DNA from 3 places in the Anaeromicrobium sediminis genome. Region 3 is predicted to be linked to each of the others. Evidence: riboswitches for the same ligand, from Rfam matches in the RefSeq annotation. Region 3 holds a riboswitch; each other region holds the start of a gene.
The links. A riboswitch is a leader RNA that binds a small molecule or an ion and turns the genes downstream of it on or off. The one in region 3 is predicted to bind S-adenosylmethionine.
Positions count from the first base shown of each region.

Region 1 (10,909 bases), on a different contig from region 3:
TCTTAAAGGCTCTTAATTTAATAGTTTTTTTAACTACAGTATATTTATTATCTAATAGATAGGGATCGTCCTTTAACATGTCTAAATATAACATATTATAATCCATCCTTTCTGTGCAGTCTATACTTTTTCACTTCCTACTTAATTTTTTGCTATTTTTGTAAATGCTATACGGATATTAAAGGAAATCCATTAATATTTAACCTATTTTATTGGAATAATACTGTATAACTAAATACTTATATGGGAGGGCTATTCTTGGGATGGTTTGTTTTTTGCGCTATAGCTTATGCTATTGTATTATTTTTAATTCCTTTAAATAAATTTAAATATTTATTACCTATTGGATTAATTTCAATGGTTATACTCTATTTAATAGATAGTACCCTAATTAGACTTGGAGCATTTTCATATAGTTTTCCAAACCCAATATTGGGAGGATTACCTACCCTTTATTTACTTAGTGGTTTTGCAGGAGGTGTATTTCTTGTATATTTTTTACCCTTACGAAAAAGATGGCAATCCCCATATATACTATTAGCCTCACTAATTTTCCTTATTATAGAATTCCTAATGATTCACCTTAACTATTTCCACCATCATAAGTGGAATGGACTAAACTCTTACGTGCTCAATATTTTTGGCTTTATTATAGTTTTGTGGTTTGCACAATATTTTTATGTGCCTAAAGAATAAATTATAAAAGCCAAAGATTTTACTCTTTGGCTTTTATAATTAGGTTATTATCTTTAGCATGAATTATAACTTCATCTTCTTCCTTTATGTCACCCTTAATAATTTTCTTGCCTAATTCTGTTTCCACATATTTTTGTAAATATCGTTTAACAGGTCTTGCACCATATATAGGTGAGTAAGCATTTTCACCTATATGCTTCTTTCCTTCATCCGTTAGAGCTAATTTAATATTTCTATCATCTAATCTCCTTTGAATATCTTCAAGACTCAGCTCTATTATCTTAATTACTTCTTCTAAGCTTAGGGGTTTGAATGTTACTATTTCATCTACACGATTTAAAAACTCTGGACGGAAATCTCTCTTCATTGCCATATCCATTTGTTCTTTGGCAGAGTCACTTATTTCTCCATTTTCTATTCCTTCTAATATGAAATTACTTCCTATATTAGAAGTCATTATTATAACTGTATTTTTAAAGTCTACTGTTCTACCTTGAGAATCAGTAAGTCTTCCATCATCCAATAATTGTAACAATATATTAAATACATCTGGATGGGCCTTTTCTATTTCATCAAAGAGAATTACAGAATAGGGTTTTCTCCTAACAGCTTCTGTTAACTGGCCACCTTCTTCATATCCCACATATCCTGGAGGTGCACCTACAAGCCTTGATACAGCATGTTTTTCCATATACTCAGACATATCTATTCTAATCATATTGTTGTCACTATCAAATAAGGCTTGGCATAGGGTTTTAGCAAGCTCAGTTTTCCCCACTCCAGTAGGTCCTAAGAATATGAAAGATCCTATGGGCTTATTTAAATCCTTAAGGCCAGCTCTAGCCCTTATTACAGCGTCACTTACAGCCTCTACAGCCTCATCTTGACCAATTACTCTCTTATGGAGAATACTTTCTAGTTTCAGTAGTTTTTGCTTCTCACTTTCTACTAGCTTTGAAATGGGAATTCCCGTCCATTTTGAAACTACTTCTGCTATTTGTTCCTCTGTAACTTCTTCTCTCAGTAGGTTCTTTTCTTTATTTTCCTGTCTTGTCTTTTCTTCCTCTAGTTTTTTCATTAATTCAGGAAGTCTTCCATGCTTTAACATGGCCAAAGTATTTAAGTCATAATTTCTTTCTGCCCTTTCTATTTCATATTTTGTTTCATCTATTTCTTGCTTAATTTTGTTTATATTTTCAATACTACTTTTTTCTAGTTCCCACTGGACTTTCATAGAATTAGCCCTGTCATTTAAATTTGCCAATTCCTCTTTTAATGTTTCTAATCTCTTTTGGGATAACTTATCATTTTCCCTTTTTAAGGCTTCCTTCTCAATTTCCAATTGCATTATTCTTCTACTTATCTCATCTAATTCTGCAGGCATACTGTCTATTTCAGTTCTTATCATGGCAGCTGCCTCATCCATTAAATCAATGGCCTTATCTGGTAGGAATCTATCTGTTATATATCTATCTGATAAGGTTGCTGCCCCTATTATGGCATTATCAGTAATTCTTACACCATGATGAATCTCAAACTTCTCCTTAATACCCCTTAGTATGGAAATAGTATCTTCCACATTAGGAGGATTTACCATTACCTTTTGGAAACGTCTTTCTAGCGCAGCATCCTTTTCAATATATTTTCTATATTCGTCTAGGGTAGTAGCCCCTATACAATGTAATTCTCCACGAGCAAGCATAGGTTTTAGTAAATTACCCGCATCCATGGCACCTTCTGTCTTTCCGGCTCCCACAATGTTGTGGATTTCATCTATAAATAGAATTATCCTTCCTTCAGACTTTTGTATTTCGTTTAATACGGCTTTTAATCTTTCTTCAAATTCTCCCCTAAACTTGGCCCCTGCAATTAAAGCACCCATATCTAGGGCAAATATAGATTTATTCCTTAGACCTTCTGGCACGTCCTTATTTACAATCCTCTGGGCTAATCCCTCTGCTATGGCAGTTTTTCCTACTCCTGGTTCTCCAATTAATACGGGATTATTTTTAGTCCTTCTAGCTAATATTCTTACCACATGCCTTATCTCACTGTCCCTACCTATTACTGGATCTATCTTTCCCTTTCTTGCTAGTTCCACTAAATCTCTACCGTATTTTTCTAATACATTATAGGTATCTTCAGGATTTTGGGATGTGATTCTTTGATTTCCCCTTACTTTGTTTAAAGCCTCTAAAAATCTCTCTCTATTTATATTGTATTTTTTAAATATATTTTTAGATGGTATATTCTTATTGTTCATTAAGGCCAAATACATGTGTTCCACACCTACATATTCATCCTTGAATTTCTTAGCTATATTTTGAGATTCAATAAGTACCTTATTTAGTTCTCTAGTTAAATAAGAAGAATTAGCTCCATTTCCATGAACCGCAGGAATTTTATCTACTAATTCACTTACGTCCTTAATTAAGAAGTCTTTATTCTCCCCCATAAAATCTACTAATTTAGGTATAAGGCCATCTTCATCAGTTATTAAACTAAAGTGAAGATGAGCTGCATCTATTTGTTGTTGATTATTTTTAGTAGCAATTTGTTGCATCCTCGATATAGCACCTTGTGCCTTTTGTGTAAATTTTTCAAAATCCATACATATACCTCCTAACTTCTCGGATTAAATTTAGATATATCCTTTAGTTTTTCATATAGATTTTTTTCTTCTTCCGTAAGGTTTTTAGGGTTAACAATTCTAGTTTTTATATATAAGTCTCCCGCATTTCCAGTTCTGTCCTTATATCCCTTTTTAGGTATTTTAATTTTTCCATCTGGCTGAATACTAGGTGGAATTTTTACTTTAATTTTCCCATCTAATGTCTCTACTATGGTTTCACATCCAAGAGCTGCTTCCCATGGGGTTAAATCCACCCTTGTATATATATTTAGCCCGTCTAATTCTAATGAAGAATTCTTTTCAAAGTTGATTTTTAAATATAAATCTCCATTAGGGCCACCCATGCCTCCATGTCCTTGTCCCTTTAATTTTATTTTCTTTCCTGGCAATATGCCCTTTGGTATTTTTATAGAAAGACTTTTATTTCCCTGTTGAGTTTTCAAGTTAATAGTCTTTTTTGCTCCTTCATAGGCTTCTTTAATGGAGACACTTATTTCTGCTTCTATATCTTGACCTTTAGCTGGACCTCTACGAGTACCCCCTCTACCAAACATGGATCCTAAATCAAATCCATCGTTGCCAAATACCATATTGAAGAAATCACTAAAATCACCATTAGCTCCACCACCAGAATGTCCAAATCCCCCAAATCCAAACTGAGAAGGGTCAAAATTCATACCATTTTGGAAATTATACCCACTTCCAAATTGGTCATATTTTTTCCTCTTTTCTTCATCACCTAATACTTCGTAGGCTTCATTTATGGATTTAAATTTTTCTTCTGCTTTTTTATTATCTGGATTTGCATCGGGATGATATTTTTTTGCTAATTTTCTATAGGCACTTTTTATATCACTCTGAGATGATCCCTTATCCACTCCTAATATTTTATAATAATCTTTATATTCCAATCTAATCTCCCCTTTTGAATAATTGAATTCTCTATCTACATATTATTTTTTTCTATTTATATATATTTATTCTAGTTTTTTGACTTTCTTTGACTTTTATTATAAATAAAATTCTACTATAAATCAAGATGGCATTTTTACACATTTTATTCACCATTGTAAATTTTTTTTATAATTATAAATTTATATAGATTTTTAGCATATAGATATGTTATATTTATAACAAGAAGTGCAAAGTTTGTATTTAGTAACTTATATAGTAATTTTTGTAGAATTTCATCGTTTTACTTCCATCAACATTTTTTTACAACCGTAAACTTTTTTAACCAATATATTTTATTTAATATTTTAATTTTAAGGAGTAATTTTATTATGAAAAGAGGATTAATTACTAATATTCAAAAATGCTCTATTCACGATGGCCCAGGTATACGAACTACCATATTTTTCAAGGGCTGTTCTATGAAATGTAGTTGGTGTCACAATCCAGAGACACAAAGTTATATACCTGAAATGATGTACAATAGTGAAAAATGTAATTTATGTGGATCATGTGTAAAAGCCTGTTCCAAAAATGCTCTAACCTTAAAGGATGAATTTATTCACCTGGATTCTCATTTATGTAGTTTATGTGGTAAATGCATAGATTATTGTATTAATAACACTAGAGAAATAATTGGTACCCAGTATACAGTATCTGAACTAATGAAAGAAATAGAAAAGGACAAAATCTTTTATGATGAATCTGGTGGTGGTGTTACCTTATCTGGTGGTGAAGTTATGACCCAAGTAGATTTTGTGACAGATTTAGTTAAAAGATGTAAATCCAAGGGTATATCCGTAGCCATTGATACTTGTGGCCATGTAAATTATGAGTCCTTTGAAAAAATCCTAGATTATGTGGATTTATTTTTATACGATATAAAAATCATGGACCCTCTTATACACCAAAAACATACTCTAGTGGATAATAACTTAGTATTATCCAATTTAGAAAAATTAGCAAATGATAAGGCTAATATCAATATTAGAATTCCCCTTATAGAAGATATAAACACAGATACAGATAATATTGAAAAAATTATACACCTATTAAAAAGGCTTAATCTAAAGAAAGTAAATCTTCTTCCCTACCATAATACGGGAAATCATAAATATGAAAGATTAAAAATGGACTACGAAAAAAATTTAAAAGCTCCTAGTGAAGAAGATTTAAATTATATAAAAAGTATATTTGAAAAAAATGATTTTAATGTGAAGATAGGAGGTTAATTTTATGGAAAGAGGAATAAATGAAAGGGTAAAAAGCTTGAGAAAGGAAAGTACTTCCACATCCCCTTTTATATCTATTGAAAGAGCAAAACTTTATACAGAGGCTTATAAAAAATATGAGGGAACTGTGTCTACACCCATATTAAGGGCCTTGTCTTTTAAATATTTCATGGAGAATAGGACTTTATGTATCCATGAAGGAGAGTTAATAGTAGGAGAAAAGGGACCTTCATTACAAGGTACTCCCACATTTCCAGAGCTTTGCTGCCATACATTAGAAGATTTTCACGTTATGGATTCTAGAAAACATATTTCATTTAAAGTAGATGAAGATACTAAAAAGATACAAGAGGAAGAAATAATCCCTTTCTGGGAAAAGAGATCTATTAGACATAAAATATTTGAAAACATATTCCCTGAGTGGATAGATTGTTACACTAGTGGTATTTTTACAGAATTCATGGAGCAACGTGCCCCTGGTCATACGGTTGGGGACGGTAAAATTTATGAAAGAGGTTTTATAGATTTTAAAAAGGATATAGATGAGTCCATAAGCAAATTAGATTTTATGAATGACAAGGAAGCTTTATCTAAATCCCATCAGTTAGAAGCTATGAAAATCTGTTGTGATGCCATTATGATTTACGGTAAACGTTATAGTGAATATGCTAAAGAGTTAGCAAGTAAAGAGACAGATGAAAAAAGAAGAGATGAACTTTTAACTATAGCTAAAAATTGTGAAGTGGTTCCGGCCCATAAACCAGAGACTTATCATCAAGCCATTCAAATGTACTGGTTTGTCCATGTGGGAATAACTACAGAATTAAATATTTGGGATGCCTTTAGTCCTGGTAGACTAGATCAACATCTTAACCCTTTCTATGAAAATGATGTGGAAAATGGCATATTGGACAGTGATTCTGCTCGCGAATTATTAGAATGTTTATGGGTTAAATTTAACAATCAACCAGCTCCACCAAAAGTGGGGATAACATTAAAAGAAAGTGCCACTTATACAGATTTTGCCAACATAAATACAGGTGGAATAACTAAGGATGGCTTTGATGGAGTAAATGATGTAAGTTATTTAATATTAGATACTATGGATGAAATGAGATTATTACAACCTAGTTCTAACGTCCAAATTAGTAAAAAAACTCCCCATAAGTTCTTAAAGAGAGCTTGCGAAATTTCTAGACGAGGATGGGGTCAACCTGCCTTTTACAATACGGAAGCCATTATACAAGAGTTGTTAAATTCTGGAAAATCCATAGAAGATGCTCGTGAAGGTGGAACTAGTGGTTGCGTTGAAACGGGAGCCTATGGTAAGGAAGCTTATATATTAACAGGATATTTAAATATACCTAAAATTTTCGAAATCACCCTATTTAACGGTTATGATCATGTATCTGGAAAACAACTAGGACCTACAACTGGTGAGGCATCTTCCTTTAAGTCCTTTGATGAATTGTTTGAAGCTTTTAAAATTCAATTAAAGCATTTTGTAGATATTAAGGTAAAGGGTAATAATATAATAGAAAACTTATATGCAGAGTTTATGCCTGCCCCATTCATCTCTACTGTAATTAGTGACTGTATTTCTAATGGAAAAGATTATAATGCAGGTGGTGCTAGATATAATACTAACTACATTCAGGGAGTTGGTATAGGTACTATTACAGACTGCTTATCTGCAATTAAATATAATGTATTTGACGAAAATAAGTTTAATATGGATGAATTATTAGAGGCTATAAAAAATAATTTCCAAGGATATGAGCACATTAGGAATATGGTTATTAATAAAACTCCAAAGTACGGAAATGATGATGATTATGCAGATTCATTAATGTTAAAAGCCTTTAATGCCTTTTATGATGAAGTAACAGATAGGCCTAATATGAAGGGTGGAAAATATAGAATAGATATGCTACCTACCACTTGTCATGTTTATTTTGGTTCTGTAATGATGGCATCTCCTAATGGAAGACTTGCTAATAAACCTGTATCTGAGGGTATTTCTCCAGCTAAGGGTGCTGATAGATTAGGACCTACTGCCGTTATAAAATCTGCTTCTAAGATGGATCACCTAAGAACTGGTGGAACTTTACTTAACCAAAAGTTCACTCCATCTGTAGTTAAGGATGATGAAGGTCTTGAAAATATGTCTGCATTAGTAAGAAGTTATTTTAAAATGGACGGACATCATATACAATTTAATGTAATGGATAAAAAAATCCTGATTGATGCACAAAAAAATCCTGATGACTATAAGGATTTAATAGTGAGAGTAGCAGGATATTCAGATCATTTCCATAATTTAAGTAAAGAGTTACAAGATGAAATCATAGGAAGAACTGAACAATCTTTCTAAGGAGGAGATACTTATGAATAAAAAAATAGGATTTATCGGTTGTGGTAATATGGGTGGAGCCATGATTGGCGGAATAATAAAATCTGGCTTAATTAAGGCTGAAAATATTATGGTATCTGATTTAGATGAAAAGAAATTAGAGAGTATAAAAACAGCTTTAGGCATTAACATAACTACTGATTCTGTAGAATTAGTAAATAATTCAGATATAATTGTATTAGCTGTAAAACCTAATATTTATGATTTAGTAATTAAAGGGATTAAGAATAGTTTAACTAAGGATAAACTATTAGTCACCATAGCTGCTGGTGTGAGCTTAAATCATATGGAAAGCCTACTTGGTCATGATTATAAAATAGTTCGTACTATGCCAAATACGCCGGCCCTAGTAAGCGAAGGTATGAGTGCCCTATGTCCTAATAAAAACATATCACAGGAAGAATTAGATATGATAAAAGCCATCTTTGAAAGCTTTGGTAAGGCTGAAGTAGTTAAAGAAAATCTAATAGATGCAGTTATAGGTGTTAGCGGTTCTTCTCCTGCCTATGTATTCATGTTCATTGAAGCCATGGCTGATGCTGCCGTTTTAGGTGGTATGAGCAGGGATAATGCATACAAATTTGCAGCACAAAGTGTTTTAGGTTCAGCTAAAATGGTCTTAGAAACGGGTATGCACCCAGGTAGATTAAAAGATATGGTATGTTCCCCTGGAGGTACTACTATAGAAGCCGTATCAACCTTAGAAAAAGAAGGCTTTAGATCAAGCGTCATAGAAGGCATGTTAGCTTGTATGAACAAATCTAAAAAAATGAGTGGTAATTAAAAAAATAAGTAGCAACTAAAAAAGAAGGCTTAGCCTTCTTTTTTTTCTAATCTATCTAATACTAAATTATATCCGTCTGCCCCATAGCTTAAGCATCTATTTATTCTGCTTATAGTAGCCGTACTCGTTCCAGTTATTTCTTCAATTTCATTATAAGTTTTCTTCTCTCTTAAAAGCTTCGCCACCTTAAGCCTTTGAGCAAGAGATTGAATTTCTTTTATAGTACATATATCTTCAAAAAACCTATAATATTCTTCCTTGCTTTCAAGTAACATAAATGCATCAAATAATTCATCTATAAATTCGCTTTTTAATTTTGAATCATATGTCATTCCATTATCACCTCAATTTAATTTTTTTTGAGGGCAACTAGCAAATCCTATTTTGTAAATTTTCGCCCTTTTAAGCTACCTCATGTCCTAGAAAAATTAAAACTGCTAGATATATTTATACTTCTATACTTAGTGCCCTTTTCCTTTATTTATAGAATAATTTTTTAAAAACTTTTTGTTGACAATTATTAATTTACCCATTATACTTTATTTTAAATCAATTCAGAAAAATTAATACATTTTACTCTTATCAAGAGTGGCTGAGGGACTGGCCCTATGACGCCCGGCAACCGGCTCGCAAGAGCAACGGTGCCAATTCCTACTATATCTAGTGATATAGGAAGATGAGAGATGCGTCAGTCTTGTATGCTGTAGCCTCTTTCATTTAATGAAAGAGGCTTTTTTAGTTACCTATAACTTTTCAAAGTTATAAGTAACTAAAAAAGTAAGGGGTATGGGGGAAGAATTCCCCTACCTCTTTAAAGGAGGGTGTTCAGATTACGATAGTAATCGTCGAAGGGAACCGTAGGGTTCCATAACGAATCATACGTAGTATGACTTTTTAATGGAATTTTATACAGTTAACCAAATAATTTCTAGGAGTGAACTTCATGATCATAATAAAAGAATTATCTAAAACTTACGTAAAGGGTAATGTGAAAGTAGATGCCCTTAAAAATATAAATTTGCAAATATGCAATAGAGACATATACGGAATTATAGGATTAAGTGGTGCTGGAAAATCCTCTTTAGTTAGATGTATAAACCGCCTTGAGGAACCTACTAGTGGTAGTGTGATTATTAATAATACAGATATTGTGTCTCTGGCTAACAAAGAACTTAGGGAAATGAGAAAAAAAATAGGCATGATATTTCAAAACTTTAATTTACTAAGTAGTAAAACTGTATTTGAAAATGTGGCCTTTCCCCTTAGATTAATTAAAACACCTGAAGATAAAATAAACAAAAAAGTAAAAGAACTTCTAGACTTAGTAGAACTATCTGATAAATCCAATTCCTATCCTAGTCAATTAAGTGGTGGGCAAAAACAAAGGGTTGGTATTGCCAGGGCTTTAGCTAATGATCCAGATGTATTATTATGTGATGAAGCCACATCGGCCCTTGATCCTAAAACAACTCATCAAATATTGTCTCTACTAAAGGACATTAATAAAAAACTAGGCATTACCATAGTCATAATAACCCATGAGATGGAAGTAATAAAAGAAATATGTAATAAGGTGGCCATATTAGAAGGAGGAAGAGTTATCGAAGAAGGTAATACCATAGATATTTTCTCTAAACCTGGTAACAAGTCTACAAAGCACTTTGTGGAAGATAATCAAGTGATTCCTGAAAATATGCTCCATGGTAATATTATTAGTTTATCCTATACAGAAAAGAGTGTAAGTGAACCTATAATATCTAGAATATCTAGAGAGTTTAACATAGATGTGAATATTATTAGTGGAAAGATAGAATATGTACAAAACACACCTATAGGAAAGCTTACAATTGGATTAGATGTGGCAAAAACTTTATTAGAAAAGATAATTGAATATTTAGAATCAAATCATATAAAGACAGAGGTGATGAAAAGTGAATAATATATTGTCCTTAATAATACCATCCTTAAATGAAACCCTATTTATGGTAGGATTATCCACACTCCTGACCATCCTATTAGGTTTACCCCTGGGAATTACCCTAGTAGTAACTGATGAAAATCATATATTACCTAACAAAAGTGTTAATAGAATCCTTTCATGGATTATTAACATTACCCGCTCCCTACCCTTTATCATATTAATGGTATTTATAATTCCATTTACAAGGTTTGTAGTAGGAACAACTCTAGGTACTAAGGCT
Region 1 is NZ_NIBG01000008.1:8,296-19,204, forward strand. Features, by position in the region: gene CCE28_RS10300 (hypothetical protein) at 1-94, opposite strand, end outside; gene clpB (ATP-dependent chaperone ClpB) at 716-3,307, opposite strand; gene CCE28_RS10315 (DnaJ C-terminal domain-containing protein) at 3,319-4,239, opposite strand; gene CCE28_RS10320 (trans-4-hydroxy-L-proline dehydratase activase) at 4,612-5,511, shown strand; gene hypD (trans-4-hydroxy-L-proline dehydratase) at 5,516-7,885, shown strand; gene proC (pyrroline-5-carboxylate reductase) at 7,899-8,708, shown strand; gene CCE28_RS10335 (YerC/YecD family TrpR-related protein) at 8,738-9,040, opposite strand; SAM riboswitch class I at 9,285-9,391, shown strand; gene CCE28_RS10340 (methionine ABC transporter ATP-binding protein) at 9,652-10,647, shown strand; gene CCE28_RS10345 (methionine ABC transporter permease) at 10,640-10,909, shown strand, end outside.
Region 1: it holds a riboswitch for S-adenosylmethionine, as region 3 does, so the genes downstream of both, CCE28_RS10340 (methionine ABC transporter ATP-binding protein) here and CCE28_RS13605 (Na+/H+ antiporter NhaC family protein) in region 3, are expected to answer to the same signal.

Region 2 (10,909 bases), on a different contig from region 3:
CAACACTCAAATGCAAACTTTTGCTTTTCCTTATTTTCTTTGTTTATAGACTCATCTTCTCCTGTAGCAATTCTTATTACACATTTTAGAGGAGCTACTATTTCCTCTTCTGATATTTCCTTTATTCCTACTACGACTTCTCCAAACTCTACTCCCCTTGCCGTTTCTACTATGACATTTTGTCCCTTTTCTACTAATATATCAGTAGGATCAAAATAATATATCTTCCCAGCCTTTTTAAATCTTACACCTACAACCTTTACCATTATTGTACCTCCTGTATACATAACAACATATTCTCTATTGTTAACTGATAATTCACATGTGCTCTTAAATCTTTTTTTGATTTCTCAATTTTTTCTATTATTTCCACCAAATTACTACTCTCTAGTTTATATATATGCTCTTGTAATTGAGAAACCTTATCTATATTAATTAAAAAATCATTACAATCTGTTTCTTTAAGTACTATTAAATCTCTAAACCAATATAACATCATGTCTAGTACTTCCTCTACATTATCTTTATACTTATTAAAAAAATCTATACCCTCAAAGAATTTTAAAGGGTCCTTACATATTAATTTATCTAATATATCTATAGTTTCTTCTCTTTTTATATTAAAATCCTCAGATTCTTTTAATTCTATGGCTCTACCTACTATGCCATTTGATAGTTTAGCGTATATTTTAGCTTCATTCTCATTAATATTATATTTTTTTGATATAAACTTTTCAATTAAGTTACTATTTATCCTATTTAATTTTAAAAGTTGAATTCTAGATAATATGGTAGGTAAAAATCTATTTGAATTAGTACTTAACATTATTATAACTGCATAGGCAGGAGGTTCCTCTAATGTCTTTAAAAGTCTATTTTGAGCACTCCCTGTCATTGAATCTGCATCATTTATTATGAATATTTTCTTTTCACTTTCATATGGTTTTCTTATAATTTCCTGTTGAAGACTTTCAATTTGATGGTTCTTTATACTTTTTCCATCTGGATAAATGTATATTAAATCTGGATGATTTTCACTTTCTATTTTTAAACATGACGTACATATATTACAAGAATCACCAGAAAAACTATCACAAAGTATACCTTTAGCAAAGGCTTTTCCTATACTTTTTTTGCCACTTCCAATGGGTCCGTCAATAATATATCCATGGGCAACTTTATCTTTTCTAATAGTTTCTTTTAACTTATCTATTGTTCTTTCATGGCCTAAAATACTCTTAAAATCCATTTATTCCTCCCATTTAGGCTTTTTCAAAGCGATCTACATCAATTACAAAGATAGTAGCTCCTCCTACCTTTACTTCTACAGGATAGGTGGCTAAAAGGCCTGCATTACCCATTATTGGAGTAGGTGCTGTAGCTATCTCTTTCCTTGATTTACACATATCTTTTATTATATCTATTACCTTATCCACTTTTTCCTTTTCTACTCCCACAAATATAGTTGTGTTTCCTGCTCTTAGAAATCCCCCTGTTGAAGCTAATTTAGTCACACCATAGCCATTTTCAGTTAATTTTTCAACTACCCCTTGAGCATCCTCATCATGCACTATAGCAATTATTAGTTTCATACCATAACCTCCCATTTAAATAATTCTATAATATATCATCTATGCGTTTCTTAATATCTTCATGGATTTCTTCTATGGTTTTTTCTGCATCTATTTCTTGTATTCTATCTACATGTTTATCTCTTAATTCTTCATATCCCTTGTAAACTCTTTTATGAAAATCTATTTTCTCATTTTCTAGTCTATCCTTTTCCCCTTGTTTAGACTTTCTCCTAATTCCTTCTTCTGGAGATATTTTAAATAAAAAAGTCACATGTGGCATACAACCATCTATAGCAAATTTATTTATTGCTTCTACTGTGTCTATACCTAAGTTTCTTCCTATGCCTTGGTATACCACACTAGAATCTACAAATCTATCACAAATTACTATCTTGCCCTCGTCTATAGATGATTTTATTACTTCACTTACATGTTGTGCTCTAGATGCAGCGTATAAAAGGGCTTCCGTCATATAATTCATATTTTCATTGCTCACATCTAGTATTACTTTTCTTATCTGCTCACTTATATATGTGCCACCTGGTTCTCTAGTAAGGACTACGTCATATCCTTTATTTTTAAGATACTCCTCTAACATTTTTATCTGAGTTGTTTTTCCTGCTCCATCTGGTCCTTCAAAACTAATGAATAATCCTTTCATACTATACCTCTTCCTAATTTAAATATATACTATTATTTTAACATAAATAAAAAAATATTATAGGTATAGGTTATTCCATAATTTAAAAGAGCAGCATGAAACATGATCATGCTACTCTTTTATACCTTTATTTTATTAATTCATATACTAATACACACGCTTGACCTCTTTTTACTTTTCCTTTGTATTCTATTGGATCAAGAAGTTTATCTATTGCCCCTATTTTTTTAGCTTTAGCTACAGAAACCTTAGCCCAATCACTTACATCATTTGTATTTTTCATATCGTCTAAATCTAATTTTATTTCTCCATATTTTTTCTCATATGCATTTACAACTATTTGAATTAATTCTTCCCCTGATATTTCTTTTTCTGGTTTAAACTCTCCATCGAAACCGCTAATTAGATTATTTCTATAAGCTACAGAAACAAACTTGCTATACCAACTTTCAACCCCTACATCTTCAAATACTTTATTATTTTCATAAGAGTTCATATCTATATCTAATGCATTTACTAAGATGGCAGCTATTTGGGCTCTCGTTATGTACCCTTCTGGGTTAAATTCGTTATTATTAGAGCCAGAAATAATATTTTTTTCTGATAACTTTTCTATATAGTCCCTTGCCCAATGACTACTTATATCTGAAAATATCTTTTTAGGTTTATTATCTTCTTTTTCTATCTCCTTCATAAATCGGCTCTCTTCTCTAGCTCCTTCTTGAATTTCTCTTATTATCTCTTCAATACTTTTTGTTGATCTATTATTCTTTTCACTTTTAGATCCTTTTTTATATTCTCCTATCTCTTTCATAAATTCAGTTTCTTCTCTTGCTGCTTCCATTATTTCCTCTATTATTTCCTCAATACTCTTACTTTTAGATCCTTTTTTATCCATCCCTATCTCTTTCATAAATTCTGTTTCTTCTCTTGCCGCTTCTTGAATTTCCCTTATTATCTCTTCAATACTCTTACTTTTTGTTGACTTATTACTCTTTTTACTTTTAGATTCTTTTTTATCTTTGTCTTTATTTTTGTCTTTATCTTCTCCTATCTCTTTCATAAATTCACTTTCTCTTCTAGCTGCTTCTCTTATTTCCTCTATTATTTCTTCAATACTCTTATCCTTTTTCAACTTGCTGATTTCTGTCATTCTAGATCCAGAAGATACTACTGTATTATTATTTTCTGTTAATCTAGGAATTTTACCTTGTACTCCTATATATCCGTAGGATGTAAAAGTAGTACTTATTAAAAGAGAAATAATTAATAATAGAATTTTGATTTTTTTGTTCATGGCTATCCCTCCCTGCCACAATATATTAGCACAACCAATTGGTAAATTTTGTAATTAGTTGTCGTCTATATAATTTTTATTTATTTTCTATAACTAAAAAACTAAAATTACCCTTTAACCAAGTAGGGCAAAAAATAATAAGAGCTACTAATTAGTAGCTCTCATCATATTTAACTAAGTACTTACTCCATATTTTTTTAATCATCATATTATAGTATTCATATTCAATGTCATCTATAGATAAGTCCGTAATTTTTGTTTCACATTCTCTGCATATACGTTCATCTAATAAATTTATGTATTCCTTAGGTTTTTCCATACACATAATACAATTACTCAAAAGCCTCACCTCTTTATTAATTATGGCCTTTATATAATATTCTATTCACTTACTGTATGTCTGTGTCATAAGAAATTTCAATCTTATTGTACCTTTTTTGGGGGCTTAATCAAAAACATAAAAAAGTAGCCCCTTGGGCTACTTTTTTAATATGACATTACTGCATTTATGGCATTTAGAAGTTCTTTATTAGGTTCAAATACAAACCTATATACATCTCCACCTCTAGTAAATTCACCTATATACCAGTTTTTGGTTTCTCTAGTAGAAATAAATTTATACGTTTTTGCCTTCTTTTCTTTTATTTTTTCTATATCGGCCTTGTCATAGGCTTCAAACAAATCTAGTTCACTTAATTTCAAACTTAAAAAAGAGTGGCTTGCTCTACCAAATACTCTTTCCATTATAAGTTCGTCACCTATTATCTTATAATTATAATAAGAAATTCTCCTATATATAATATATAGGCAGGCACATACTGCTAACCCAAATGATAATAAAGCTCCTATGGTTGCTAGGATAGGACTTACTATTTTTAATAATCTTAAAGAAATATCAAGTGTGATAATAGTTCCTATAATCATTAGACAAAGTTTCCAAAATGATAACCTTTTTTGTTTAATAGTCTGCTTAATTATATACATTTTAGACTCCCCTTATAATAAAATATATGTCCATACAAATTGTATATAGATATAATAATATCATGTTATAAAATTTGTATCAAATAAAAGTGTTTTATATTAAATTTATTTCAAAAGAAAAAAGAAAGTATTTAAATACTTTCTTTACTAATAATTCTAATATTAATATATTATTTTGCTATCCTTATGTGCCCATAATTTTTCTGAACCCTCACTCTTTTTGGGGAAGGTTTTTTCTCTATATTTTCTAGCACATCTCTAATTAAATATATTTGTAAGCATGCCATGGGTATACACAACATCACTGTTAAAATAATTTTTATAATCATACTCTAACCTCTTTTATAAAGACTTTATACCTTCTTATTCTATATAATAACCCTTTTTCCTCTGTCTATAAATGGCCATATATTACTATTTTTGTAGCAAATTGTTGAATGGTTAAAGTTTTTATAAAAAACTGGCTTTTTATCTACTAATTTAATACTTTATTTGCGATTTCTACGGCTACCTTCGCATCCTTAGCATAAAAATCTGCCTTAATCATTTGTGCATATTCTTCATTTAATACGGCTCCACCTACAAAAACTTTACAGCCTACTTCATTTTCCCTTAAAAGCCTTATGGTTTCTTCCATACTCTTTACCGTAGTAGTCATAAGTGCACTTAATCCTATTAATTTTATATTTTCATCCTTAGCCACTTCTACTATCTTCATAGGATCCACATCTTTTCCTAGGTCTATTACTTCAAAGCCATAGTTTTCTAGTATAACCTTAACTATGTTCTTACCTATATCGTGAATATCACCTTGTACTGTGGCTAATATTAATTTGCCTTTACTTATTTGTTCTTCTTCCTTCTTTATTTTTTCCTTTATAACTTCAAAGGCCACTTTTACCGTTTCTGCAGATATTATAAGTTGTGGTAAAAATACACTTCCCTCTTCAAATCTATTCCCCACTATATCTAGAGCTGGAATTAAATCTTCATTTACGATTTTAAGGGCAGACTTCTCTTTTAAAAGCTCTATAGTCTTATCCTTAGCCTCTGCCTTTAACCCCTTTATTATAATTTCTTGTAATGTTAGATCAGATGTTTTCACATCCTGTTTCACATTTTTAACATGCTTAAACTTGTCTATATAGACTTTTGCGTCCCTATCCTCATTTGCAAGGACTTTATAGGCATATACAGTCTCTAGTATGTCATCATCCTTAGGATTTATTATGGGAGCATCTAATCCACTTGCCAATGCCATACTTAAAAAGGTCTTATTTAATAACCTTCTGTTTGGTAGTCCAAAGGACACATTACTAACTCCTAAGGTGGTTCTTACATTAAACTTTTCCTTTACCATCTTTACTGCTTTTATAGTCTCTAGTACTTCCTCCTGTTGAGCACTGGCAGTAAGAACTAGACAATCTATTAATATGTGCTTCTTATCTATTCCATATTCCTTCGCCCTTTTTATAATCTTTTCTGCTATTTTCACCCTATCTTCAGCTTTAGATGGTATTCCATCTTCATCTAGTGTAAGACCAACTACACAAGCTCCATATTTTTTAACTATGGGAAATATGTCCTTCATAACAGATTCTTTTCCATTTACAGAGTTTATTATGGCTTTTCCGTTATATCCCCTTATGGCCGCCTCTATGGCCACAGGGTCCGTACTATCGATTTGTAGGGGTAAGTCTACTATAGACTGGACTTCTTTCGTTACGTCCCTTAATAGGCTTATCTCATCGATTTCTGGTAGGCCTACATTCACATCTAATACATGTGCTCCCTTTTCCTTTTGTAGTATGGCTTCTTTTAATATATAGTCTATATCCTTATTCCTAAGTGCTTCTTTAAACTTTTTCTTTCCTGTTGGATTTATTCTCTCTCCAATGATAACAACTTCATCAATTATTACATTTTTTGTGGCAGAAGTTACAGCAGTAAATTCTTTATTTTCTATTTTAGCTGAATCTTTATCCTTTAGTCTATTTACCACTTCCCTTATGAAATTATCATTTGTACCACAACATCCTCCAAATACTCTAACTCCTAAAGACTGTAGCTCTTCTATGGTAGTTCCAAATTCCTCTGGTGTCACATCATAAACCGTATTTCCATCAACAATTTTAGGTAAACCAGCATTTGGCTGTATCATAACAGGTATTGATGCATAATCTAATATTTTAGTTACTATATGTTTACTTTCATTAGGCCCCAATGAACAATTCATTCCTAATACATCTACTCCAATACCTTCTAGGAAAACTACCATACTAATAGGATCTGTTCCGGTAAAAGTACGTCCGTCTTCTTCAAAGGTCATAGTGGCAAATATGGGTAAATTACTATTTTCTTTTGCTGCCAATACGGCTGCCTTCATCTCATATAAATCTGATATGGTTTCTATTAATATTAAATCACATCCAGCCTTAGTTCCTGCTATTACTTGCCTCTTAAATATGTCATAAGCCCTTTCAAATTTCAGTGTTCCCATCGGTTCCATCATTTGACCTATTGGCCCCATATCTAGAGCCACATATTTATTCCCTGCCACTTCCTTAGCATTTTTCACTGCCGCATCTATTATCTCTTCAACGGAGTAGGATGTATCTTTTAGTTTTAATTCATTAGCTCCAAAGGTATTTGTAGTTATTATGTCTGTCCCTGCTTCTATATATTTTTGGTGAATTTCTTTTACTATTTGAGGATATATTATATTATAGGTTTCTGGTACTTCACCCCTCTTTAATCCTCTTTCCTGTAACATAGTACCCATGGCACCATCAAAAAACAATATGGAATCCTTTAACTTTTCCCTAATATCCACAACTAATCTCTCCTTTTCTAAAACTACAACTCTTATATTTATTGCAACTTAAGCATTTATTTATCTTTTCTTTTTCCTCTATCTGAAACCCAATAAAAGCTGTTACTGATTTTCTAGGTATCAATATACTAGATTCCGTTGAAGTAACTCCAACTCTTTTATTAGCATCTAATATATTTAGTATTTTACTTTGTACTTTAATAGAAAAATCTCCATATCCAGGACTATATCTAAAGGTAATATTTTTACCTTCTTTCCTTGCAATTTCTTTAATTTCATCTTCAACCCCATCACAAATATGCTCTATATAAGTGGTGGCACAGGCATCTAATATGAGAGCCCTTGTTAAACTGATCTTTTCATAATACTTTATCTTAGAATCAACCATACTTCCTAAGGTTGCCACCATTACAGCACATTTAGTGGAATTCTTTAAATGATCCTTTATATTTTTTCCTTCTAAAATAAAGTTAGTATTTTCTAATGTGAACCCATTATCCTTATTTATAGAAAATATATCATACACATATTTGGGTTTAGATATGGATTTTATTTCTGCCATACACTCATCTATAAGATTATTTAGTTTTTCATCCATATGTTGATTCTTATATCCCAAATATCTAAGAACCTCTTTTTTGTCTATACACATCCATATCTCCCACCCTTTACTTATTAAGTATCACTACTTATACGGCTTTTTCATTTAATGCCTTTACTACACAACCTATATTCTTTGTTATTCTATGTGCTATTTCTGGTTTATTCATAGTATATATATGGATTCCATCAATTCCAGAAGATAGTAAATCTATTATTTGCTCTGTAGCATAACATATACCTGCCTCCATTAGGGCTTCCTTGTTATGTTCATATTTATTCATTATTTTCATAAATTTAGGTGGTATATATGATCCACAAAGGGATACAATCCTCTCTACTTGTTTTTTATTAGTAACAGGCATAATCCCTGCTTGTATAGGGATATTTACCCCCTTCTTTACTAAATCTTCATGAAACTTATAAAAATTATTATTTTCAAAGAATAATTGAGTTATTAAAAAGTCTGTACCATAATTAATTTTTCTTATTAAATTTTCTATATCATTATCCATATTATCATTTTCTATATGCCCTTCAGGGTAACAAGCTCCTCCTATGGAAAATTCTCCATTCTTCTTAATATGTTTAACTAAATCGGATCCATATCTGTAATGTAGGGGATCTGGAAATTTGAAATTAGGATCATTAGGAAGATCCCCCCGCAGAGCTAAAATGTTTTCAATATTATTTTCTTTAAGCTCTCTTAGTACACTGTCTATTTCATCCTTTGTTGAAGATATACAAGTAAGGTGGGCCAATGCCTCTATATTATATTTATTCTTAACTATAGATGCAATTTCTAATGTCTTATTTTCCTCACCACTACCTCCTGCTCCATAAGTAACACTTATATAATCTGGTTTTAATTCTGCTAATCCATCAATAGTTTTATATATAGTATCTATAGAACTACTTTTCTTTGGTGGAAAAATTTCAAAAGAAATAACTGGTCTTTTTTGGTTAAATAAGTTTTTAATCTTCATATTCTCACTCCTCATTAAAAATAGGTTATTAACAAAATGAAAAACTCTCTTAAAGATAAGAGAGTTTATATGTTTAAACTTTACTCTCATCTTCCAGCTTAATTGCTGCAGGATTTGGCACCTTAGCTTTTACGCAGGTTGCCGGGCTTCATAGGGCCAGTCCCTCCACCTCTCTTGATGAAATCTGTATTAACTTTTTTAATTTTAAAAAACCTCTTTCATACTGAAAGAGGTTTATCTACTAAAAATAGTTTCTCATCTTTCAGCTTAATTGCTGCAGGATTTAGCACCTTCGCTTTACGCAGGTTGCCGGGTTTCACAGGGCCAGTCCCTCCACCTCTCTAGATAAGTTTTATCATATTAAATTATATCAATTATATATATAGTGGAAACATATGTCAATACCTTTATACTTAATTTTTATTTATTCCAAAAATAATTTTCTTAATTTTGAGAATTTATTGACATCTGTCTTATTTTTTGCTACGATAGTTGAAATATTTTTAAAAGGAGATAAGATATGAAAACATCAGATATTATCATTAAGTGTTTAGAAAAAGAGAATGTAAAATTTATATTTGGGTATCCAGGAGGGGCGGTCTTACCTCTTTATGAGTCTCTCAGACACTCTAATATAGACCATATCTTAGTCCGCCATGAACAATCTGCTGCCCATTGTGCCAGCGGCTATGCCCGGGCTAGTAAAGAAGTGGGGGTCTGTTTGGCCACATCTGGACCTGGAGCTACAAACTTAATCACAGGGATAGCTACTGCCTATATGGATTCTATTCCGCTAGTAGTAATTACAGGCCAAGTAAATTCCAACCTAATAGGTAAAGATGTATTTCAGGAAGCAGATATAGTAGGATCTACAGAACCTTTCACAAAACACAATTATTTAGTTAAAAAAGCTGAGGATATTCCTAAGATAATAAAAGAAGCCTTTTATATAGCAAAGACTGGTCGTCCTGGGCCAGTGCTTATTGATATTCCTGTAGATATACAAAGGCAAAAAATGAAATTCAATTACCCTTCAAACATAAATATACTAGGATATAAACCCACATACAAAGGTCATCTAGGACAAATTAAACGTGCCTTAAATAAATTAAAAGGTTCTAAGCGTCCTCTCATTTGTGTAGGTGGAGGTATAATTTGTGCAAATGCAGTAGATGAATTTAGAGAATTTGTAAACAAGGGACAAATACCTGTAATCCATACTCTTATGGGTATAGGTGCATTAAACGAAGATTCCACATATCATTTAGGAATGATCGGAATCCATGGGAATAAGGGCTCTAAAAATATAGTTAGCCAAGCTGATTTAATAATGATTATAGGAGCCAGAATAGCCGATAGGGCCCATAATCTAATTCAATCTTTAAATAATGATATTGATATAATCCATATAGATATTGATCCAGCTGAAGTGGGCAAGAATATAAAATCCCATGTACCTATAGTTGGTGATGCTAAAACCATATTACAAGAATTCAATAAAAAAATAACTAATCTAGATACTAAGGATTGGATAAACCAATTACAAATTATTAAGTCTACTGAAAAAGAAAATAATATATTAGATGAAAAATATGTGAATCCCAAGGTAGCTCTAAACTATCTATCTGATAAAGCTCACAATGATTGTATAGTTACAGCTGACGTAGGACAAAACCAAATTTGGACTATTAAAAACTTTAAATTTATGGGTAAAAGATCCATATTCACATCTGGTGGACTTGGCACTATGGGATACTCCCTACCTGCATCTATCGGGGCCCAATTTGCCAGTACCAATAAGGTCATATGTGTTACCGGTGATGGTGGTCTTCAAATGTCTCTAGGTGAATTAGGTACTATTGGACAAAATGATCTACCTATACTTATAATTCTATTTAATAATAATAGATTAGGCATGGTAAGAGAGTTACAGTATAATGCCTATGGGAAAGGAAACTACTATGGTGTTGATTT
Region 2 is NZ_NIBG01000020.1:64,325-75,233, forward strand. Features, by position in the region: gene CCE28_RS17300 (PSP1 domain-containing protein) at 1-266, opposite strand, end outside; gene CCE28_RS17305 (DNA polymerase III subunit) at 266-1,249, opposite strand; gene CCE28_RS17310 (cyclic-di-AMP receptor) at 1,263-1,592, opposite strand; gene tmk (dTMP kinase) at 1,618-2,235, opposite strand; gene CCE28_RS17320 (S-layer homology domain-containing protein) at 2,363-3,532, opposite strand; gene CCE28_RS17325 (sigma factor G inhibitor Gin) at 3,684-3,872, opposite strand; gene CCE28_RS17330 (hypothetical protein) at 4,019-4,516, opposite strand; gene CCE28_RS22335 (hypothetical protein) at 4,687-4,845, opposite strand; gene CCE28_RS17335 (homocysteine S-methyltransferase family protein) at 4,992-7,349, opposite strand; gene CCE28_RS17340 (vitamin B12 dependent-methionine synthase activation domain-containing protein) at 7,339-8,001, opposite strand; gene metF (methylenetetrahydrofolate reductase [NAD(P)H]) at 8,039-8,935, opposite strand; SAM riboswitch class I at 9,019-9,119, opposite strand; SAM riboswitch class I at 9,188-9,287, opposite strand; gene ilvB (biosynthetic-type acetolactate synthase large subunit) at 9,456-10,909, shown strand, end outside.
Region 2: it holds a riboswitch for S-adenosylmethionine, as region 3 does, so the genes downstream of both, metF (methylenetetrahydrofolate reductase [NAD(P)H]) here and CCE28_RS13605 (Na+/H+ antiporter NhaC family protein) in region 3, are expected to answer to the same signal.

Region 3 (10,909 bases):
GTTTCATAATAAAAAATTCCAATATTTAAGTGTGAGGTATAAAAGATGAAAAAAATATTTTTCATGAGCATTTTTATTAGTCTTCTCTTTGTTAACATAGTAATGGCTACAACGAAATATGGGGAAAATGAAATACCTATATTAGTGGTTAATGATGAAATTATTAGATATGAAGATAATTATGGTGAAATGAAAGATAATAGGGTATATGTACCCTTAAAGGATTTTTCAAAAGCAATAGGTGGAAAGATGGAATGGAATGAAGATACTAAGAGAGCCATAATTAGAAAAGATACAAAATGGATAGAGTTTGATTGTAATTTGAAAGCTATTTTAACGAGCCATAATATATTAATCTTAGATAGTTTTTATATTAAGGAAAATACTAGCATGATTCCTTTAAGATATGTGGCAGAGTATTTTGGATATGAAATAAGATACGATCTTCATGAAAATTATGTACAAGTATATAACCTTATAGACAGTAAGGAAATGGAAGTACTTAAAATTATAAAAGACAAGGTAAAGAAAGAGAGATTATTCATAAAGGCGGAAATAAAAAGAAAGAGAGAAGAGGAAGCTAGAAGAGCTTCCATGGAAATGAAAAAATATGGAAAAATAGTTTATATAACCTTTGATGATGGACCTGGAAAATATTCCTTAAAAATATTAAATATATTAAAAAAGTACAATGTAAAAGCTACCTTCTTTATGTTATCAAATCGAATAAAAAATTATGAAGATGTGGTAAGGAGTCAAGTGGAGTATGGAAATACCATAGGACTTCATGGAGTAAGCCATAATGTAAAAATAATATATTCTTCTCCTAAGAAGCTGGTATCAGAGATGCAAATATGCAATGATGCATTAGAAAAGGTAACAGGAATTAGGACTAATTTAGTTAGGGTACCATATGGTAGTGTACCTTATATGAAAAAGCCCTTTAGGAGGGCCATTACCAGGGCTGGATATAATGTGTGGGATTGGAATGTGGATAGTAAAGATGGATTAAAACTGAATGTGCCTCCAAATGAAATTATAAGGCAAGTGAAAAAACAATTACCTTATCAGAATCAACCTATAATATTATTTCATGAAACAAAATCCACCGTAGAAGCCCTTCCAATCATATTAGATTATTTGACTAAACAAGGATATATAATATTACCCATAGAAAGTGAAGATAGGCCTTATAATTTTTGGCCAACCATGTAAATTTGATGTTATAATTTAATAGAAATGTAAAAAAGATAGAATACGGAGTAAAAGGTGGGAATGTGATTATGCAATATGTAGAATATGGGAAAACAGGCAAGAAAGTATCTGTAGTAGGCTTTGGTGGTATGCGTTTTGATATGGGACGTTCACTAGAGGAAAACGCAGATATAGTTAGATATGCCTATGAAAAGGGAATAAACTATTTTGATACAGCACCAAATTATTGTGAAGGCCAAAGTGAAATCATATTTGGGGAAGCTTTTAAAAAGATGGACAGAAATAAATTTTATGTTTCAACAAAGGGTATGCCTACAAAATATGATACGGCAGAGAAGGCCATAGAAGCTGTAAAAACATCATTAGAAAGATTAAAAGTCGATAAAATAGATTTTTATCATGTATGGTGCCTAAGAAAAATGGAACATTATCATTTAGCCATGAAACCAGGGGGACAATATGAAGGTTTACTGAAATGTAAAGAAGAAGGATTAATTGATCATATAGTTTTTTCATCTCATCAACCAGGTCATGAAATTAAAGAAATACTTATGGATGATAAGTTTGATGGGGTTTTATTAGGTGTAAATATATTGAACTTCCCTTATAGATGGGACGGAGTAGTAGCAGCTTATGAGAGCGGCTATGGTACAGTTGCCATGAACCCCTTAGCTGGTGGTGCCATTCCTAAAAATGAAGAAAAGCTTTCCTTTTTAAGTGATGGAGAAAAAAGCGCAACAGAAACGGCTTTAGAATTTTTAATTGGGTCTAAAGAAATGACCATAACATTAAATGGCTTTACTACAAAAGAGCAAGTGGATACAGCCTGTAGAATTGCAGATTCTGCTGAAATTAAGCCAGCCCATGTGGAAAATTTAAAAAATAAATTAGGAGAAAATTTAAATTCCATTTGTACAGCCTGCGGATATTGTTGGGATTGTCCTATGAAAATACCAGTACCATCTTATATGCAAGTATATAATGAAAAACAAATGTTTAATGCAACTGATGAAAATATGGGAAAAATATTGAAAGGCTCTAATGAATGGGGACTATTAGTGGGAAAAAAAGCAAGTGCTAAGGATTGTATTCAATGTGGAAAGTGTGAAGAAATTTGTACTCAGCATTTACCAATAATTAAAAGATTAAAGGAAATTGAAAGCTGGGAACAGTAAGGTAAATAAGGGGGACATATGAATAAAGAGTATAAGCGGTCTATAAGCTTAACTTTAATATTTACCATAGCTGTATGTATGGTATTGACAGGAACCTTGACTTACTTGTCCACTTCCCTTACTAAAAACATAATGTTAGATTTAGTAAATGAAAATAGCTTTAGACAGGTACAGGCCTGTTCTAAGGCTATTGGAAAGTGGATAGATAGTAAAGAAACATTATTATATGAATGGGCAATTCCTATAAAAGAAGACGGCAAAATAGACAAAGACGACATAGAAATATTAAAGAGAAGATTAGATTATACATCAAATAAATTTGTGAATTTATTTCTAATAAGTAAAGATGGAATTAAATATGATGTGAATGATAAAAATGAGAATGTAAAATTTCGATATTTTTATTATAAACTAATGAATGGGCAAAAATATACGTCCAATGTAGAAAAATTGGACAGTTTTTTGATACTTAATATGGCCATACCCATAAGGAGTGGGGGAAAAGTTATAGGGGCCATAGGTGGTAGTTTAGATTTAAAATACATAAATGAAATAATGGAAGAATTTAAAATAATATATGATGATTCGTATAGTTATCTGGTAGATAGAGATGGGTATATATTACTTCATCCTGATATGACTATGATAAAAGAAAATGTGAAAATAGAGTCAGATAGAATAAGTGAAGAAATCGTGGTTAAGTTTAAAAATGTATTAGAATCTGATATGGGCATATTAGAATATAACTTTGAAGAAGTTCACTCTAGGGCATATTTTATAGAAATTCCTGGCGCAAATAATTGGAAGCTCATAACAAAAATAGTTACAGATTCCTTATATGCACCCGTTAAAGAAAAAACAGATAGGTTATTATTGTTAGCCACAATGGGTATATTTATTATAGGAATAGTATCCATAATAATAGGAAGAGTAATAGCCAAACCTATTTTAAGTCTAAGTGAAGATGTTACTAATAAAACAAAAGAATTAAAAGAAACAAGGGAATATGATAAGTTGAAAACTGAATTTTTTTCTAATATATCTCACGAATTAAAGACTCCTTTAAATTTAATTTTTTCTACTACTCAATTATTAGAGCTATATGTAAAAAAGGGAAATGGTGTATTAGAGGAAAATGTATTATATAAACATACGAAAATATTGAGACAAAATTCAAATAGGTTACTTAGGCTTATTAATAATTTGTTAGATTCTACTAAAATAGAATCTGGGTTTATGAAGCTCAACTTAAAGAATATGAACATAGTAGAAATTGTAGAGGATATTACCTTATCCACCGTAGAATATGTAAGTAGTGAAAATAAAGAAATAATATTTGATACGGATGTGGAAGAAAAAATAATGGCAATTGATTCGGAAAAAATAGAAAGAATTTTATTAAATTTAATATCTAATGGAGTGAAGTATACTAACCCAAAGGACACTATCCTAGTTAAGATAGAAGACGGAGAGAAATTCATAAGGATTATAGTAAAGGATACGGGCATTGGTATACCTCATGATCATAAAGAGAAAATCTTTAAAAGATTTACCCAAGTTCATTCTTTGTATAATAGGCAAAAGGAAGGCAGTGGAATTGGTCTTTATATAGTGAAATCTTTAGTAGATTTACACAAAGGAAATATAGGACTTGAAAGCGAAGTTAATAAGGGATCCACTTTTATTGTTGAATTACCCATATACACTATTGGAGAAGAGTGTGTACTTCAGTCTAAAAAAATACCAGAACATGAAGGCGATACAAGAAGAGATATAGAATTTTCAGATATATATTAAGAAGAAGTGTTAAGGGGTAGGACCTAGCGTATTGAACATACACTCGTAATCTTAAACCCCAAATTCTTAACCAATAAATAATCCTTTTGAATAGACTTATATTATAATGGTAAGAATGATTAAATGGATATGAAAAATATATGTATAATAAATCAAAAAAATAGTTGACAAACGAAATTTATGATATAATATAAAGGCTATGTAAAAGTTTTATTAAAAAGAATATTAAGGATTTAACAATAGAGGAGGAAATGAAATGAATTCAACATTCGTAAAGAAGGAAAACAATGAAGTAACTTTAAAATTAAACATCCCAGCAGATGATTTTAATAAAGCTGTAGATAAGGCTTACAAGAAGATGAGAGGTAAATTTAACATTCCGGGATTCAGAAAAGGAAAGGCGCCTAAGTTTGTAATTGAAAATAACTATGGAGCAGGAATCTTCTATGAAGAAGCTATAAATGAAATTTTCCCAACAGCTTATGCAGCAGCAATTGATGAGCATAACTTAGAGCCTGTGGATAGACCATCATTAGATGTAGAAGAAATTAAAAAAGGTGAAGATGTAGAGTTAGTTGTAACTGTTACTGTTAAACCAGAAGTAGAATTAGGGGAGTACAAAGGTATAGAAGCTGAGAAAAACGAGTATAATGTTAGTGACGAAGATATTGAAAAAGAAGTTGAAATGTTAAGAGAAAGAAATTCTAGATTATTAGCTGTAGAAAGACCAGTACAAGATGGAGATACAGTTATCATAGATTACAAAGGATTTGCAGGAGATGAGCAATTTGAAGGTGGAACAGCAGAAAAGCAAACTCTAGTAATCGGTTCTGGACAATTTATTCCAGGATTTGAAGAACAATTAGTAGGTAAAAATGTTGGAGATGAACTAGATGTAAATGTAACATTCCCAACTGAGTATCATGCAGAAAATTTAGCAGGAAAAGAAGCTAAGTTTGAAGTTAAAATACATGAAGTAAAAGAAAAGGAATTACCAGAGTTAGATGATGAATTTGCAAAGGATGTAAGTGAATTCGATACTTTAGAAGAATTAAAAGCAGATATTAAGGGTAAAAGAGAAGAAGCAGCAAAGAATAGAGTAGAAGCTGAATATAAAGATGCATTAGTAGAAAAAGCAGTAGAAAACGCTAAAATGGACATTCCAGCATCTATGATTGAATATGAAATAGATGAAGTAGTAAATCAATATGCATATCAATTACAATACCAAGGTCTAGACTTAGATACATACTTAAAGTACACTAACACAACTATGGATGATTTAAGAAACCAAATGAGACCAGAAGGTGAAAAGAGAGTTAAGACTAGACTAGTATTAGAGAAAATTGTTGAAACTGAAAACATTGAAGTAAGCGAAGAAGATGTAGAAAAAGAAATGGAAAGATATGCAACTCAATACAAGATGGAATTAGATAAGTTTAAATCAACTTTAAGAGATGCTGATGTAGATAACATTAAAGACACATTAAAAATGTCACAAGCAGTTACTTTCTTAGCAGATAATGCAAAGAAAGCTGAGTAATTTTCTTAAGCTAGGAGGATTGATACAATGGCTTTAGTACCAATGGTAGTTGAACAAACTAATCGCGGAGAAAGGTCTTATGATATCTATTCAAGATTATTAAAGGATAGAATAATTTTCTTAGGCGATGAAGTGAATGATCATACGGCAAGTTTAGTAGTTGCACAACTTCTATTCTTGGAAGCAGAAGACCCAGATAAAGATATTATGATCTACATAAATTCACCAGGTGGAAGTATTACTGCAGGTATGGCTATTTATGATACAATGCAATATATAAAGCCAGATGTTTCTACTATATGCATAGGTATGGCAGCAAGTATGGGAGCATTTTTACTTACAGCAGGAGCTCCGGGAAAGAGATTTGCTCTTCCAAATTCGGAGATAATGATACACCAACCATTAGGTGGAACTCGTGGGCAAGCAGAGGACATTAGAATTCACGCTGAAAGAATTGTTAAGATGAGACAAAAATTAAATGAAATTTTAAGTGAAAGAACTGGCCAGCCTTTAGAGAAAGTTTCAAAAGACACTGATAGAGATTACTTTATGAGTTCCGAAGAAGCAACAGCTTACGGAATAATCGATAAGGTAATAACTTCTAGATAGTAGAGGTGAAGATATGTCAAGATTTGACGAAAAAAAACAATTAAAATGTTCCTTTTGTGGGAAATCTCAAGATCAAGTAAGAAGGCTTATTGCTGGTCCTAGTGTCTATATATGTGATGAGTGTATTGAACTTTGTCAAGAAATCATCCAAGAAGAGTTTGATGAAAGCATAGAAGTTGATATGGGCGATTTACCTAAGCCAAAGGAGATCAAAAACATATTAGCTGAATATGTAGTAGGTCAAGAAAGAGCTAAGAAGGCCTTAGCTGTAGCTGTGTACAATCATTATAAACGTATTAATCATACGGGTAAAAAAGATGATATAGAAATTCAAAAGAGTAATATAGTTATGGTAGGTCCAACAGGATCTGGAAAGACTTTACTTGCTCAAACATTGGCTAAAATATTAAATGTACCTTTTGCCATAGCTGATGCTACTTCATTGACAGAGGCTGGATATGTGGGAGAAGATGTGGAAAACATCCTATTAAAACTTATTCAAGCGGCTGATTATGATATAGAAAAGGCTGAAAAGGGAATCATCTATATAGATGAAATAGACAAGATAGCAAGAAAATCTGATAATCCGTCTATTACAAGGGATGTATCTGGAGAAGGTGTACAACAAGCCCTACTAAAGATATTAGAGGGAACTGTTGCTAGTGTTCCTCCACAAGGTGGAAGAAAGCATCCACACCAAGAATTCATTCAAATAGATACTACTAATGTGTTATTTATTTGCGGTGGTGCCTTTGATGGATTAGATAAGGTTATTCAAAAGAGAATTGGTAAAAAGACTATGGGCTTTGGTGCTGATATTCAAAGTAAGGAAGTAAAAGACATTGGTCAATTACTTGGTAAAATCGAGCCAGAAGATCTATTAAAATATGGTCTAATTCCAGAATTCGTAGGAAGAATTCCTGTTATGGTAACATTAGAGCAATTAGATGAAGAATCACTAGTGGCCATATTAAAGGAGCCTAAGAATGCTATAGTAAAACAATATAAAAAGTTGTTTGAAATAGATAATGTGGAATTAGATATAGAAGAGGATGCTTTAATAGAAATCGCTAAAAAGGCCATAGAAAGAAAAACTGGTGCAAGGGGACTGCGTAGTATTGTGGAGAACCTAATGCTAGATGTAATGTTTGAAATTCCGTCTAGGGATGATATAGAAAAGTGTGTAATAACTAAAGAAACAGTTGTAAACAAAAACGAACCTACTTTAGTTATTTCAGACAAAAAGAAAAAGAAAAAAGTTAAAAAAGAAAGCGCTTCATAAAAAAGCAAAAGGAGATGAATTAAATTCATCTCCTTTTAATTTAAATACTAACTTGCAGGAACTTGACCAAAATCAGTGTTTATATATTCCTTTAAATCCTCTTCAGACACACTTAGTTCAATAAATTCCTTTGCACTATCATCTAAAGGCATGTAATAAAATACTACATTTTCATCTTTAAAGTATAACCTTACTCCCTCTGCTTCTATTCCTTCTTTTATTCCTTTATCTTTAGCCTTTTGGTCTAGTATTCTCATTACTTCTTCTTTAGACTTAATAAGATTATCATACGTAATCTCATTTGAAGAATTCATATCTAGATTAATACTTTGTTGAATATTAATTTTACCATGACCTTGTATTTCACCAGTACCTTTGAATAATACACTTAATATATTTTCATCCATTCTCGTGATCTCATAGTCTATTTGCACATGGTTGTAAATATCTTCATTTCCATATATATCAGCAATTCTTTTTAAGCTTTGATTCATATAATCCATTAAAAGTTCTCCAGGATAATCTATAACTTGAGGATAATCTATTTTTGTATCTTTAGACTCTACCTCCAGAACTTCTTTAGTTATATTATAGTTTAAAACTAATTTGTTATCTTCAGTTTCCTTCTCTGATATATTTGATTCTTGTTTACTGCACCCTACAAAGGTGAAAATTAATAAAACTGCAACTACTAAACTTAATAATCTTTTCATAATTGTCCTCCTAGTATTTTTTATTACATGCATTAGACGGATGAATAATACAAAAAGTTTCACTAAATATAAAATTTATTTTTTTAGAGTAGAAATGTCTGTGTGAAAAAAACATTTGACAATATTTATTCTTTTAGCTATAATCATATACGTTGTGAAAAACAATTAAATATAATCTTATCAAGAGCGGCGGAGGGACTGGCCCTATGAAGCCCGGCAACCTAGATTAAATTCTGTGGTGCTAAATCCAGCAGGTGATACCTGGCAGATAAGGGACAAAGGAAATTTAACTTCTTGCATTATCTGCAAGAAGTTTTTTTAGTTTATAAGGAAATTAAAAAGTAATTAATGTGCACAGCTTTTTAAATTCAAATGATTGTCCCTAGAAAAATATGTACTTTATTTAAACTATACGTAGGAGGAAGGATTATGAATAATAAAAAAAGTAGTTTAGCATTGTTACCATTATTAGTTTTCTTAGTTATGTATTTAGTAACATCTATTATAATAGGAGATTTTTATAAGATGCCTGTAAGTGTATCTTTTCTAGTGGCTAGCATAGTAGCCATCTGTATGAATCCTAAGGAGAAGATTTCTCATAAAATAGAGATTTTTTGCAAAGGGGCAGGAAACACTAATATTATAATCATGTGCTTTATATTCATATTAGCAGGAGCCTTTGCTGGGGTGGCTAGAGAAATGGGAGCTGTAGATTCTACAGTAAACTTAGGTCTCAGCATATTACCAGGAAACATATTAATAGCAGGAATATTTGTAATTGGTTGTTTCATATCCCTATCTATAGGAACTTCTGTGGGGACTATAGTTGCCCTATCACCAGTGGCCATAGGGTTAGCTGAAAAGATAGACATATCTTTAGGCCTTGCTTTAGGTGCTGTAATTAGTGGAGCCATGTTTGGAGATAACCTATCTATGATATCAGATACTACTATTGCAGCGGCACGTACTCAAGGTTGTGAGATGAGAGATAAATTTAGGATGAACTTCTTAATAGTAGTACCAGCAGCCATTGTAACAGGGATTATATTTGTTTTAATAGGAAATGGAAACAATACTGCCATAGGAGGAGACCATCCATACAGTATAATTAAAGTAGTTACTTATTTAGTGGTATTAATAGGAGCTTTATCAGGAATAAATGTATTTGTAGTTTTAACTGGAGGAACATTATTTGCAGGAGTTGTAGGTATTATGACAAATTCCTTTGACATATGGGGTTTTGTATCAGCCGTATCTAATGGAATCAATGGTATGGCAGAGATTATAATAATATCCTTATTAATTGGTGGTATGGTTGAAGTAATCAAATTTAACGGTGGAATTAATTTCTTACTAGATTTTATTAGAAATAGAATATCTAGTAAAAGGGGAGCTGAATTTGGAATTGCCCTATTAGTTGGTGTGGTTGATTTGTGTACAGCTAACAATACTATTGCCATAGTAATGACAGGTCCAATTGCTAAAGATATAGCAGATGAGTATAATATAGAACCAAAGAGATCAGCTAGTATACTAGATACTTTTTCATGCTTCTGCCAGGGGATTATTCCCTATGGAGCTCAAATTCTTGTGGCAGTGGGAGTGGCATCAAATAAGGTTTCTTCATTTGATATAATGAGATATTTATACTACCCCTACTTAATGGGAATATGTGCAGTAATAGCCATATTAATAGGAGTGCCAAAGCTTAAAGAAGCATAATAAAAACAGGATAGGTAATACCTATCCTGTTTTTATTATGCTTCTTTAAGTATTATATTAACCAAGATCATCTTCAACTTTTTTTAGAAGTATAGATTGGTGATGATTTTGTCCAGGCATGATTTTTATATTGTATATTTTCTCCTTAAAATATCTTCCAAGATATGCATATAAGGTATAATAGCCTGGTGGCAAATTTTCGATGACGAAGTTTCCATTATCATCTGATTTAGTTTGGCATACTGGATATGTCTTAGAATCATCATAGGATCCAAAGTATAGTAAAACAATTGCATTTGGAGTGATTTCCCTATTACTTTTTGAATAGATTACTCCAGCGATTTTACCAGCAAAGTTATCCATATTATTATCCATAGTTAATTGAACATTTTGGAAATTAAATTGGGAAGGATGGGTTTCTAGGTGCTGGTCTTGGCCTAAATCATGCATGCTTTTTTGAATACTAGATTGATCTAGAGTTTTTTCAGTATTGTCTTTTTCTGTTAGGTATTCTGTTTCAATCACATCATTTTTTTTAGTAGAATCATTAATTTGGATTTCTTGTGGAAGATTTTCCCATGGACTCATAAAAGTACCTCCTATAATTTCTAAAAGGATTGGTGCTTATGTATATGATATTTTTAAAATGGTGGGGGGAAGCCCCCCACTATTTTAATGAATATCTAGCACCAAGGATGCTTCTTCTTATCTTCAATTTCGGCTTCTGCTTTAGCTTTGTTTCTATTTTTGTTCTTAGCATCTGCGTCAGCTTTATTTCTAGCTCTATTTTTAGCATCTGCATCTGCCCAAGCATCTGACCAAGCATCTGCGTCAGTATCTGCATCATTTTTAG
Region 3 is NZ_NIBG01000012.1:15,991-26,899, forward strand. Features, by position in the region: gene CCE28_RS13570 (polysaccharide deacetylase family protein) at 46-1,215, shown strand; gene CCE28_RS13575 (aldo/keto reductase) at 1,284-2,390, shown strand; gene CCE28_RS13580 (sensor histidine kinase) at 2,409-4,187, shown strand; gene tig (trigger factor) at 4,444-5,730, shown strand; gene clpP (ATP-dependent Clp endopeptidase proteolytic subunit ClpP) at 5,758-6,339, shown strand; gene clpX (ATP-dependent protease ATP-binding subunit ClpX) at 6,353-7,621, shown strand; gene CCE28_RS13600 (hypothetical protein) at 7,669-8,334, opposite strand; SAM riboswitch class I at 8,509-8,609, shown strand; gene CCE28_RS13605 (Na+/H+ antiporter NhaC family protein) at 8,764-10,056, shown strand; gene CCE28_RS13610 (peptidase associated/transthyretin-like domain-containing protein) at 10,114-10,644, opposite strand; gene CCE28_RS21870 (hypothetical protein) at 10,740-10,909, opposite strand, start outside.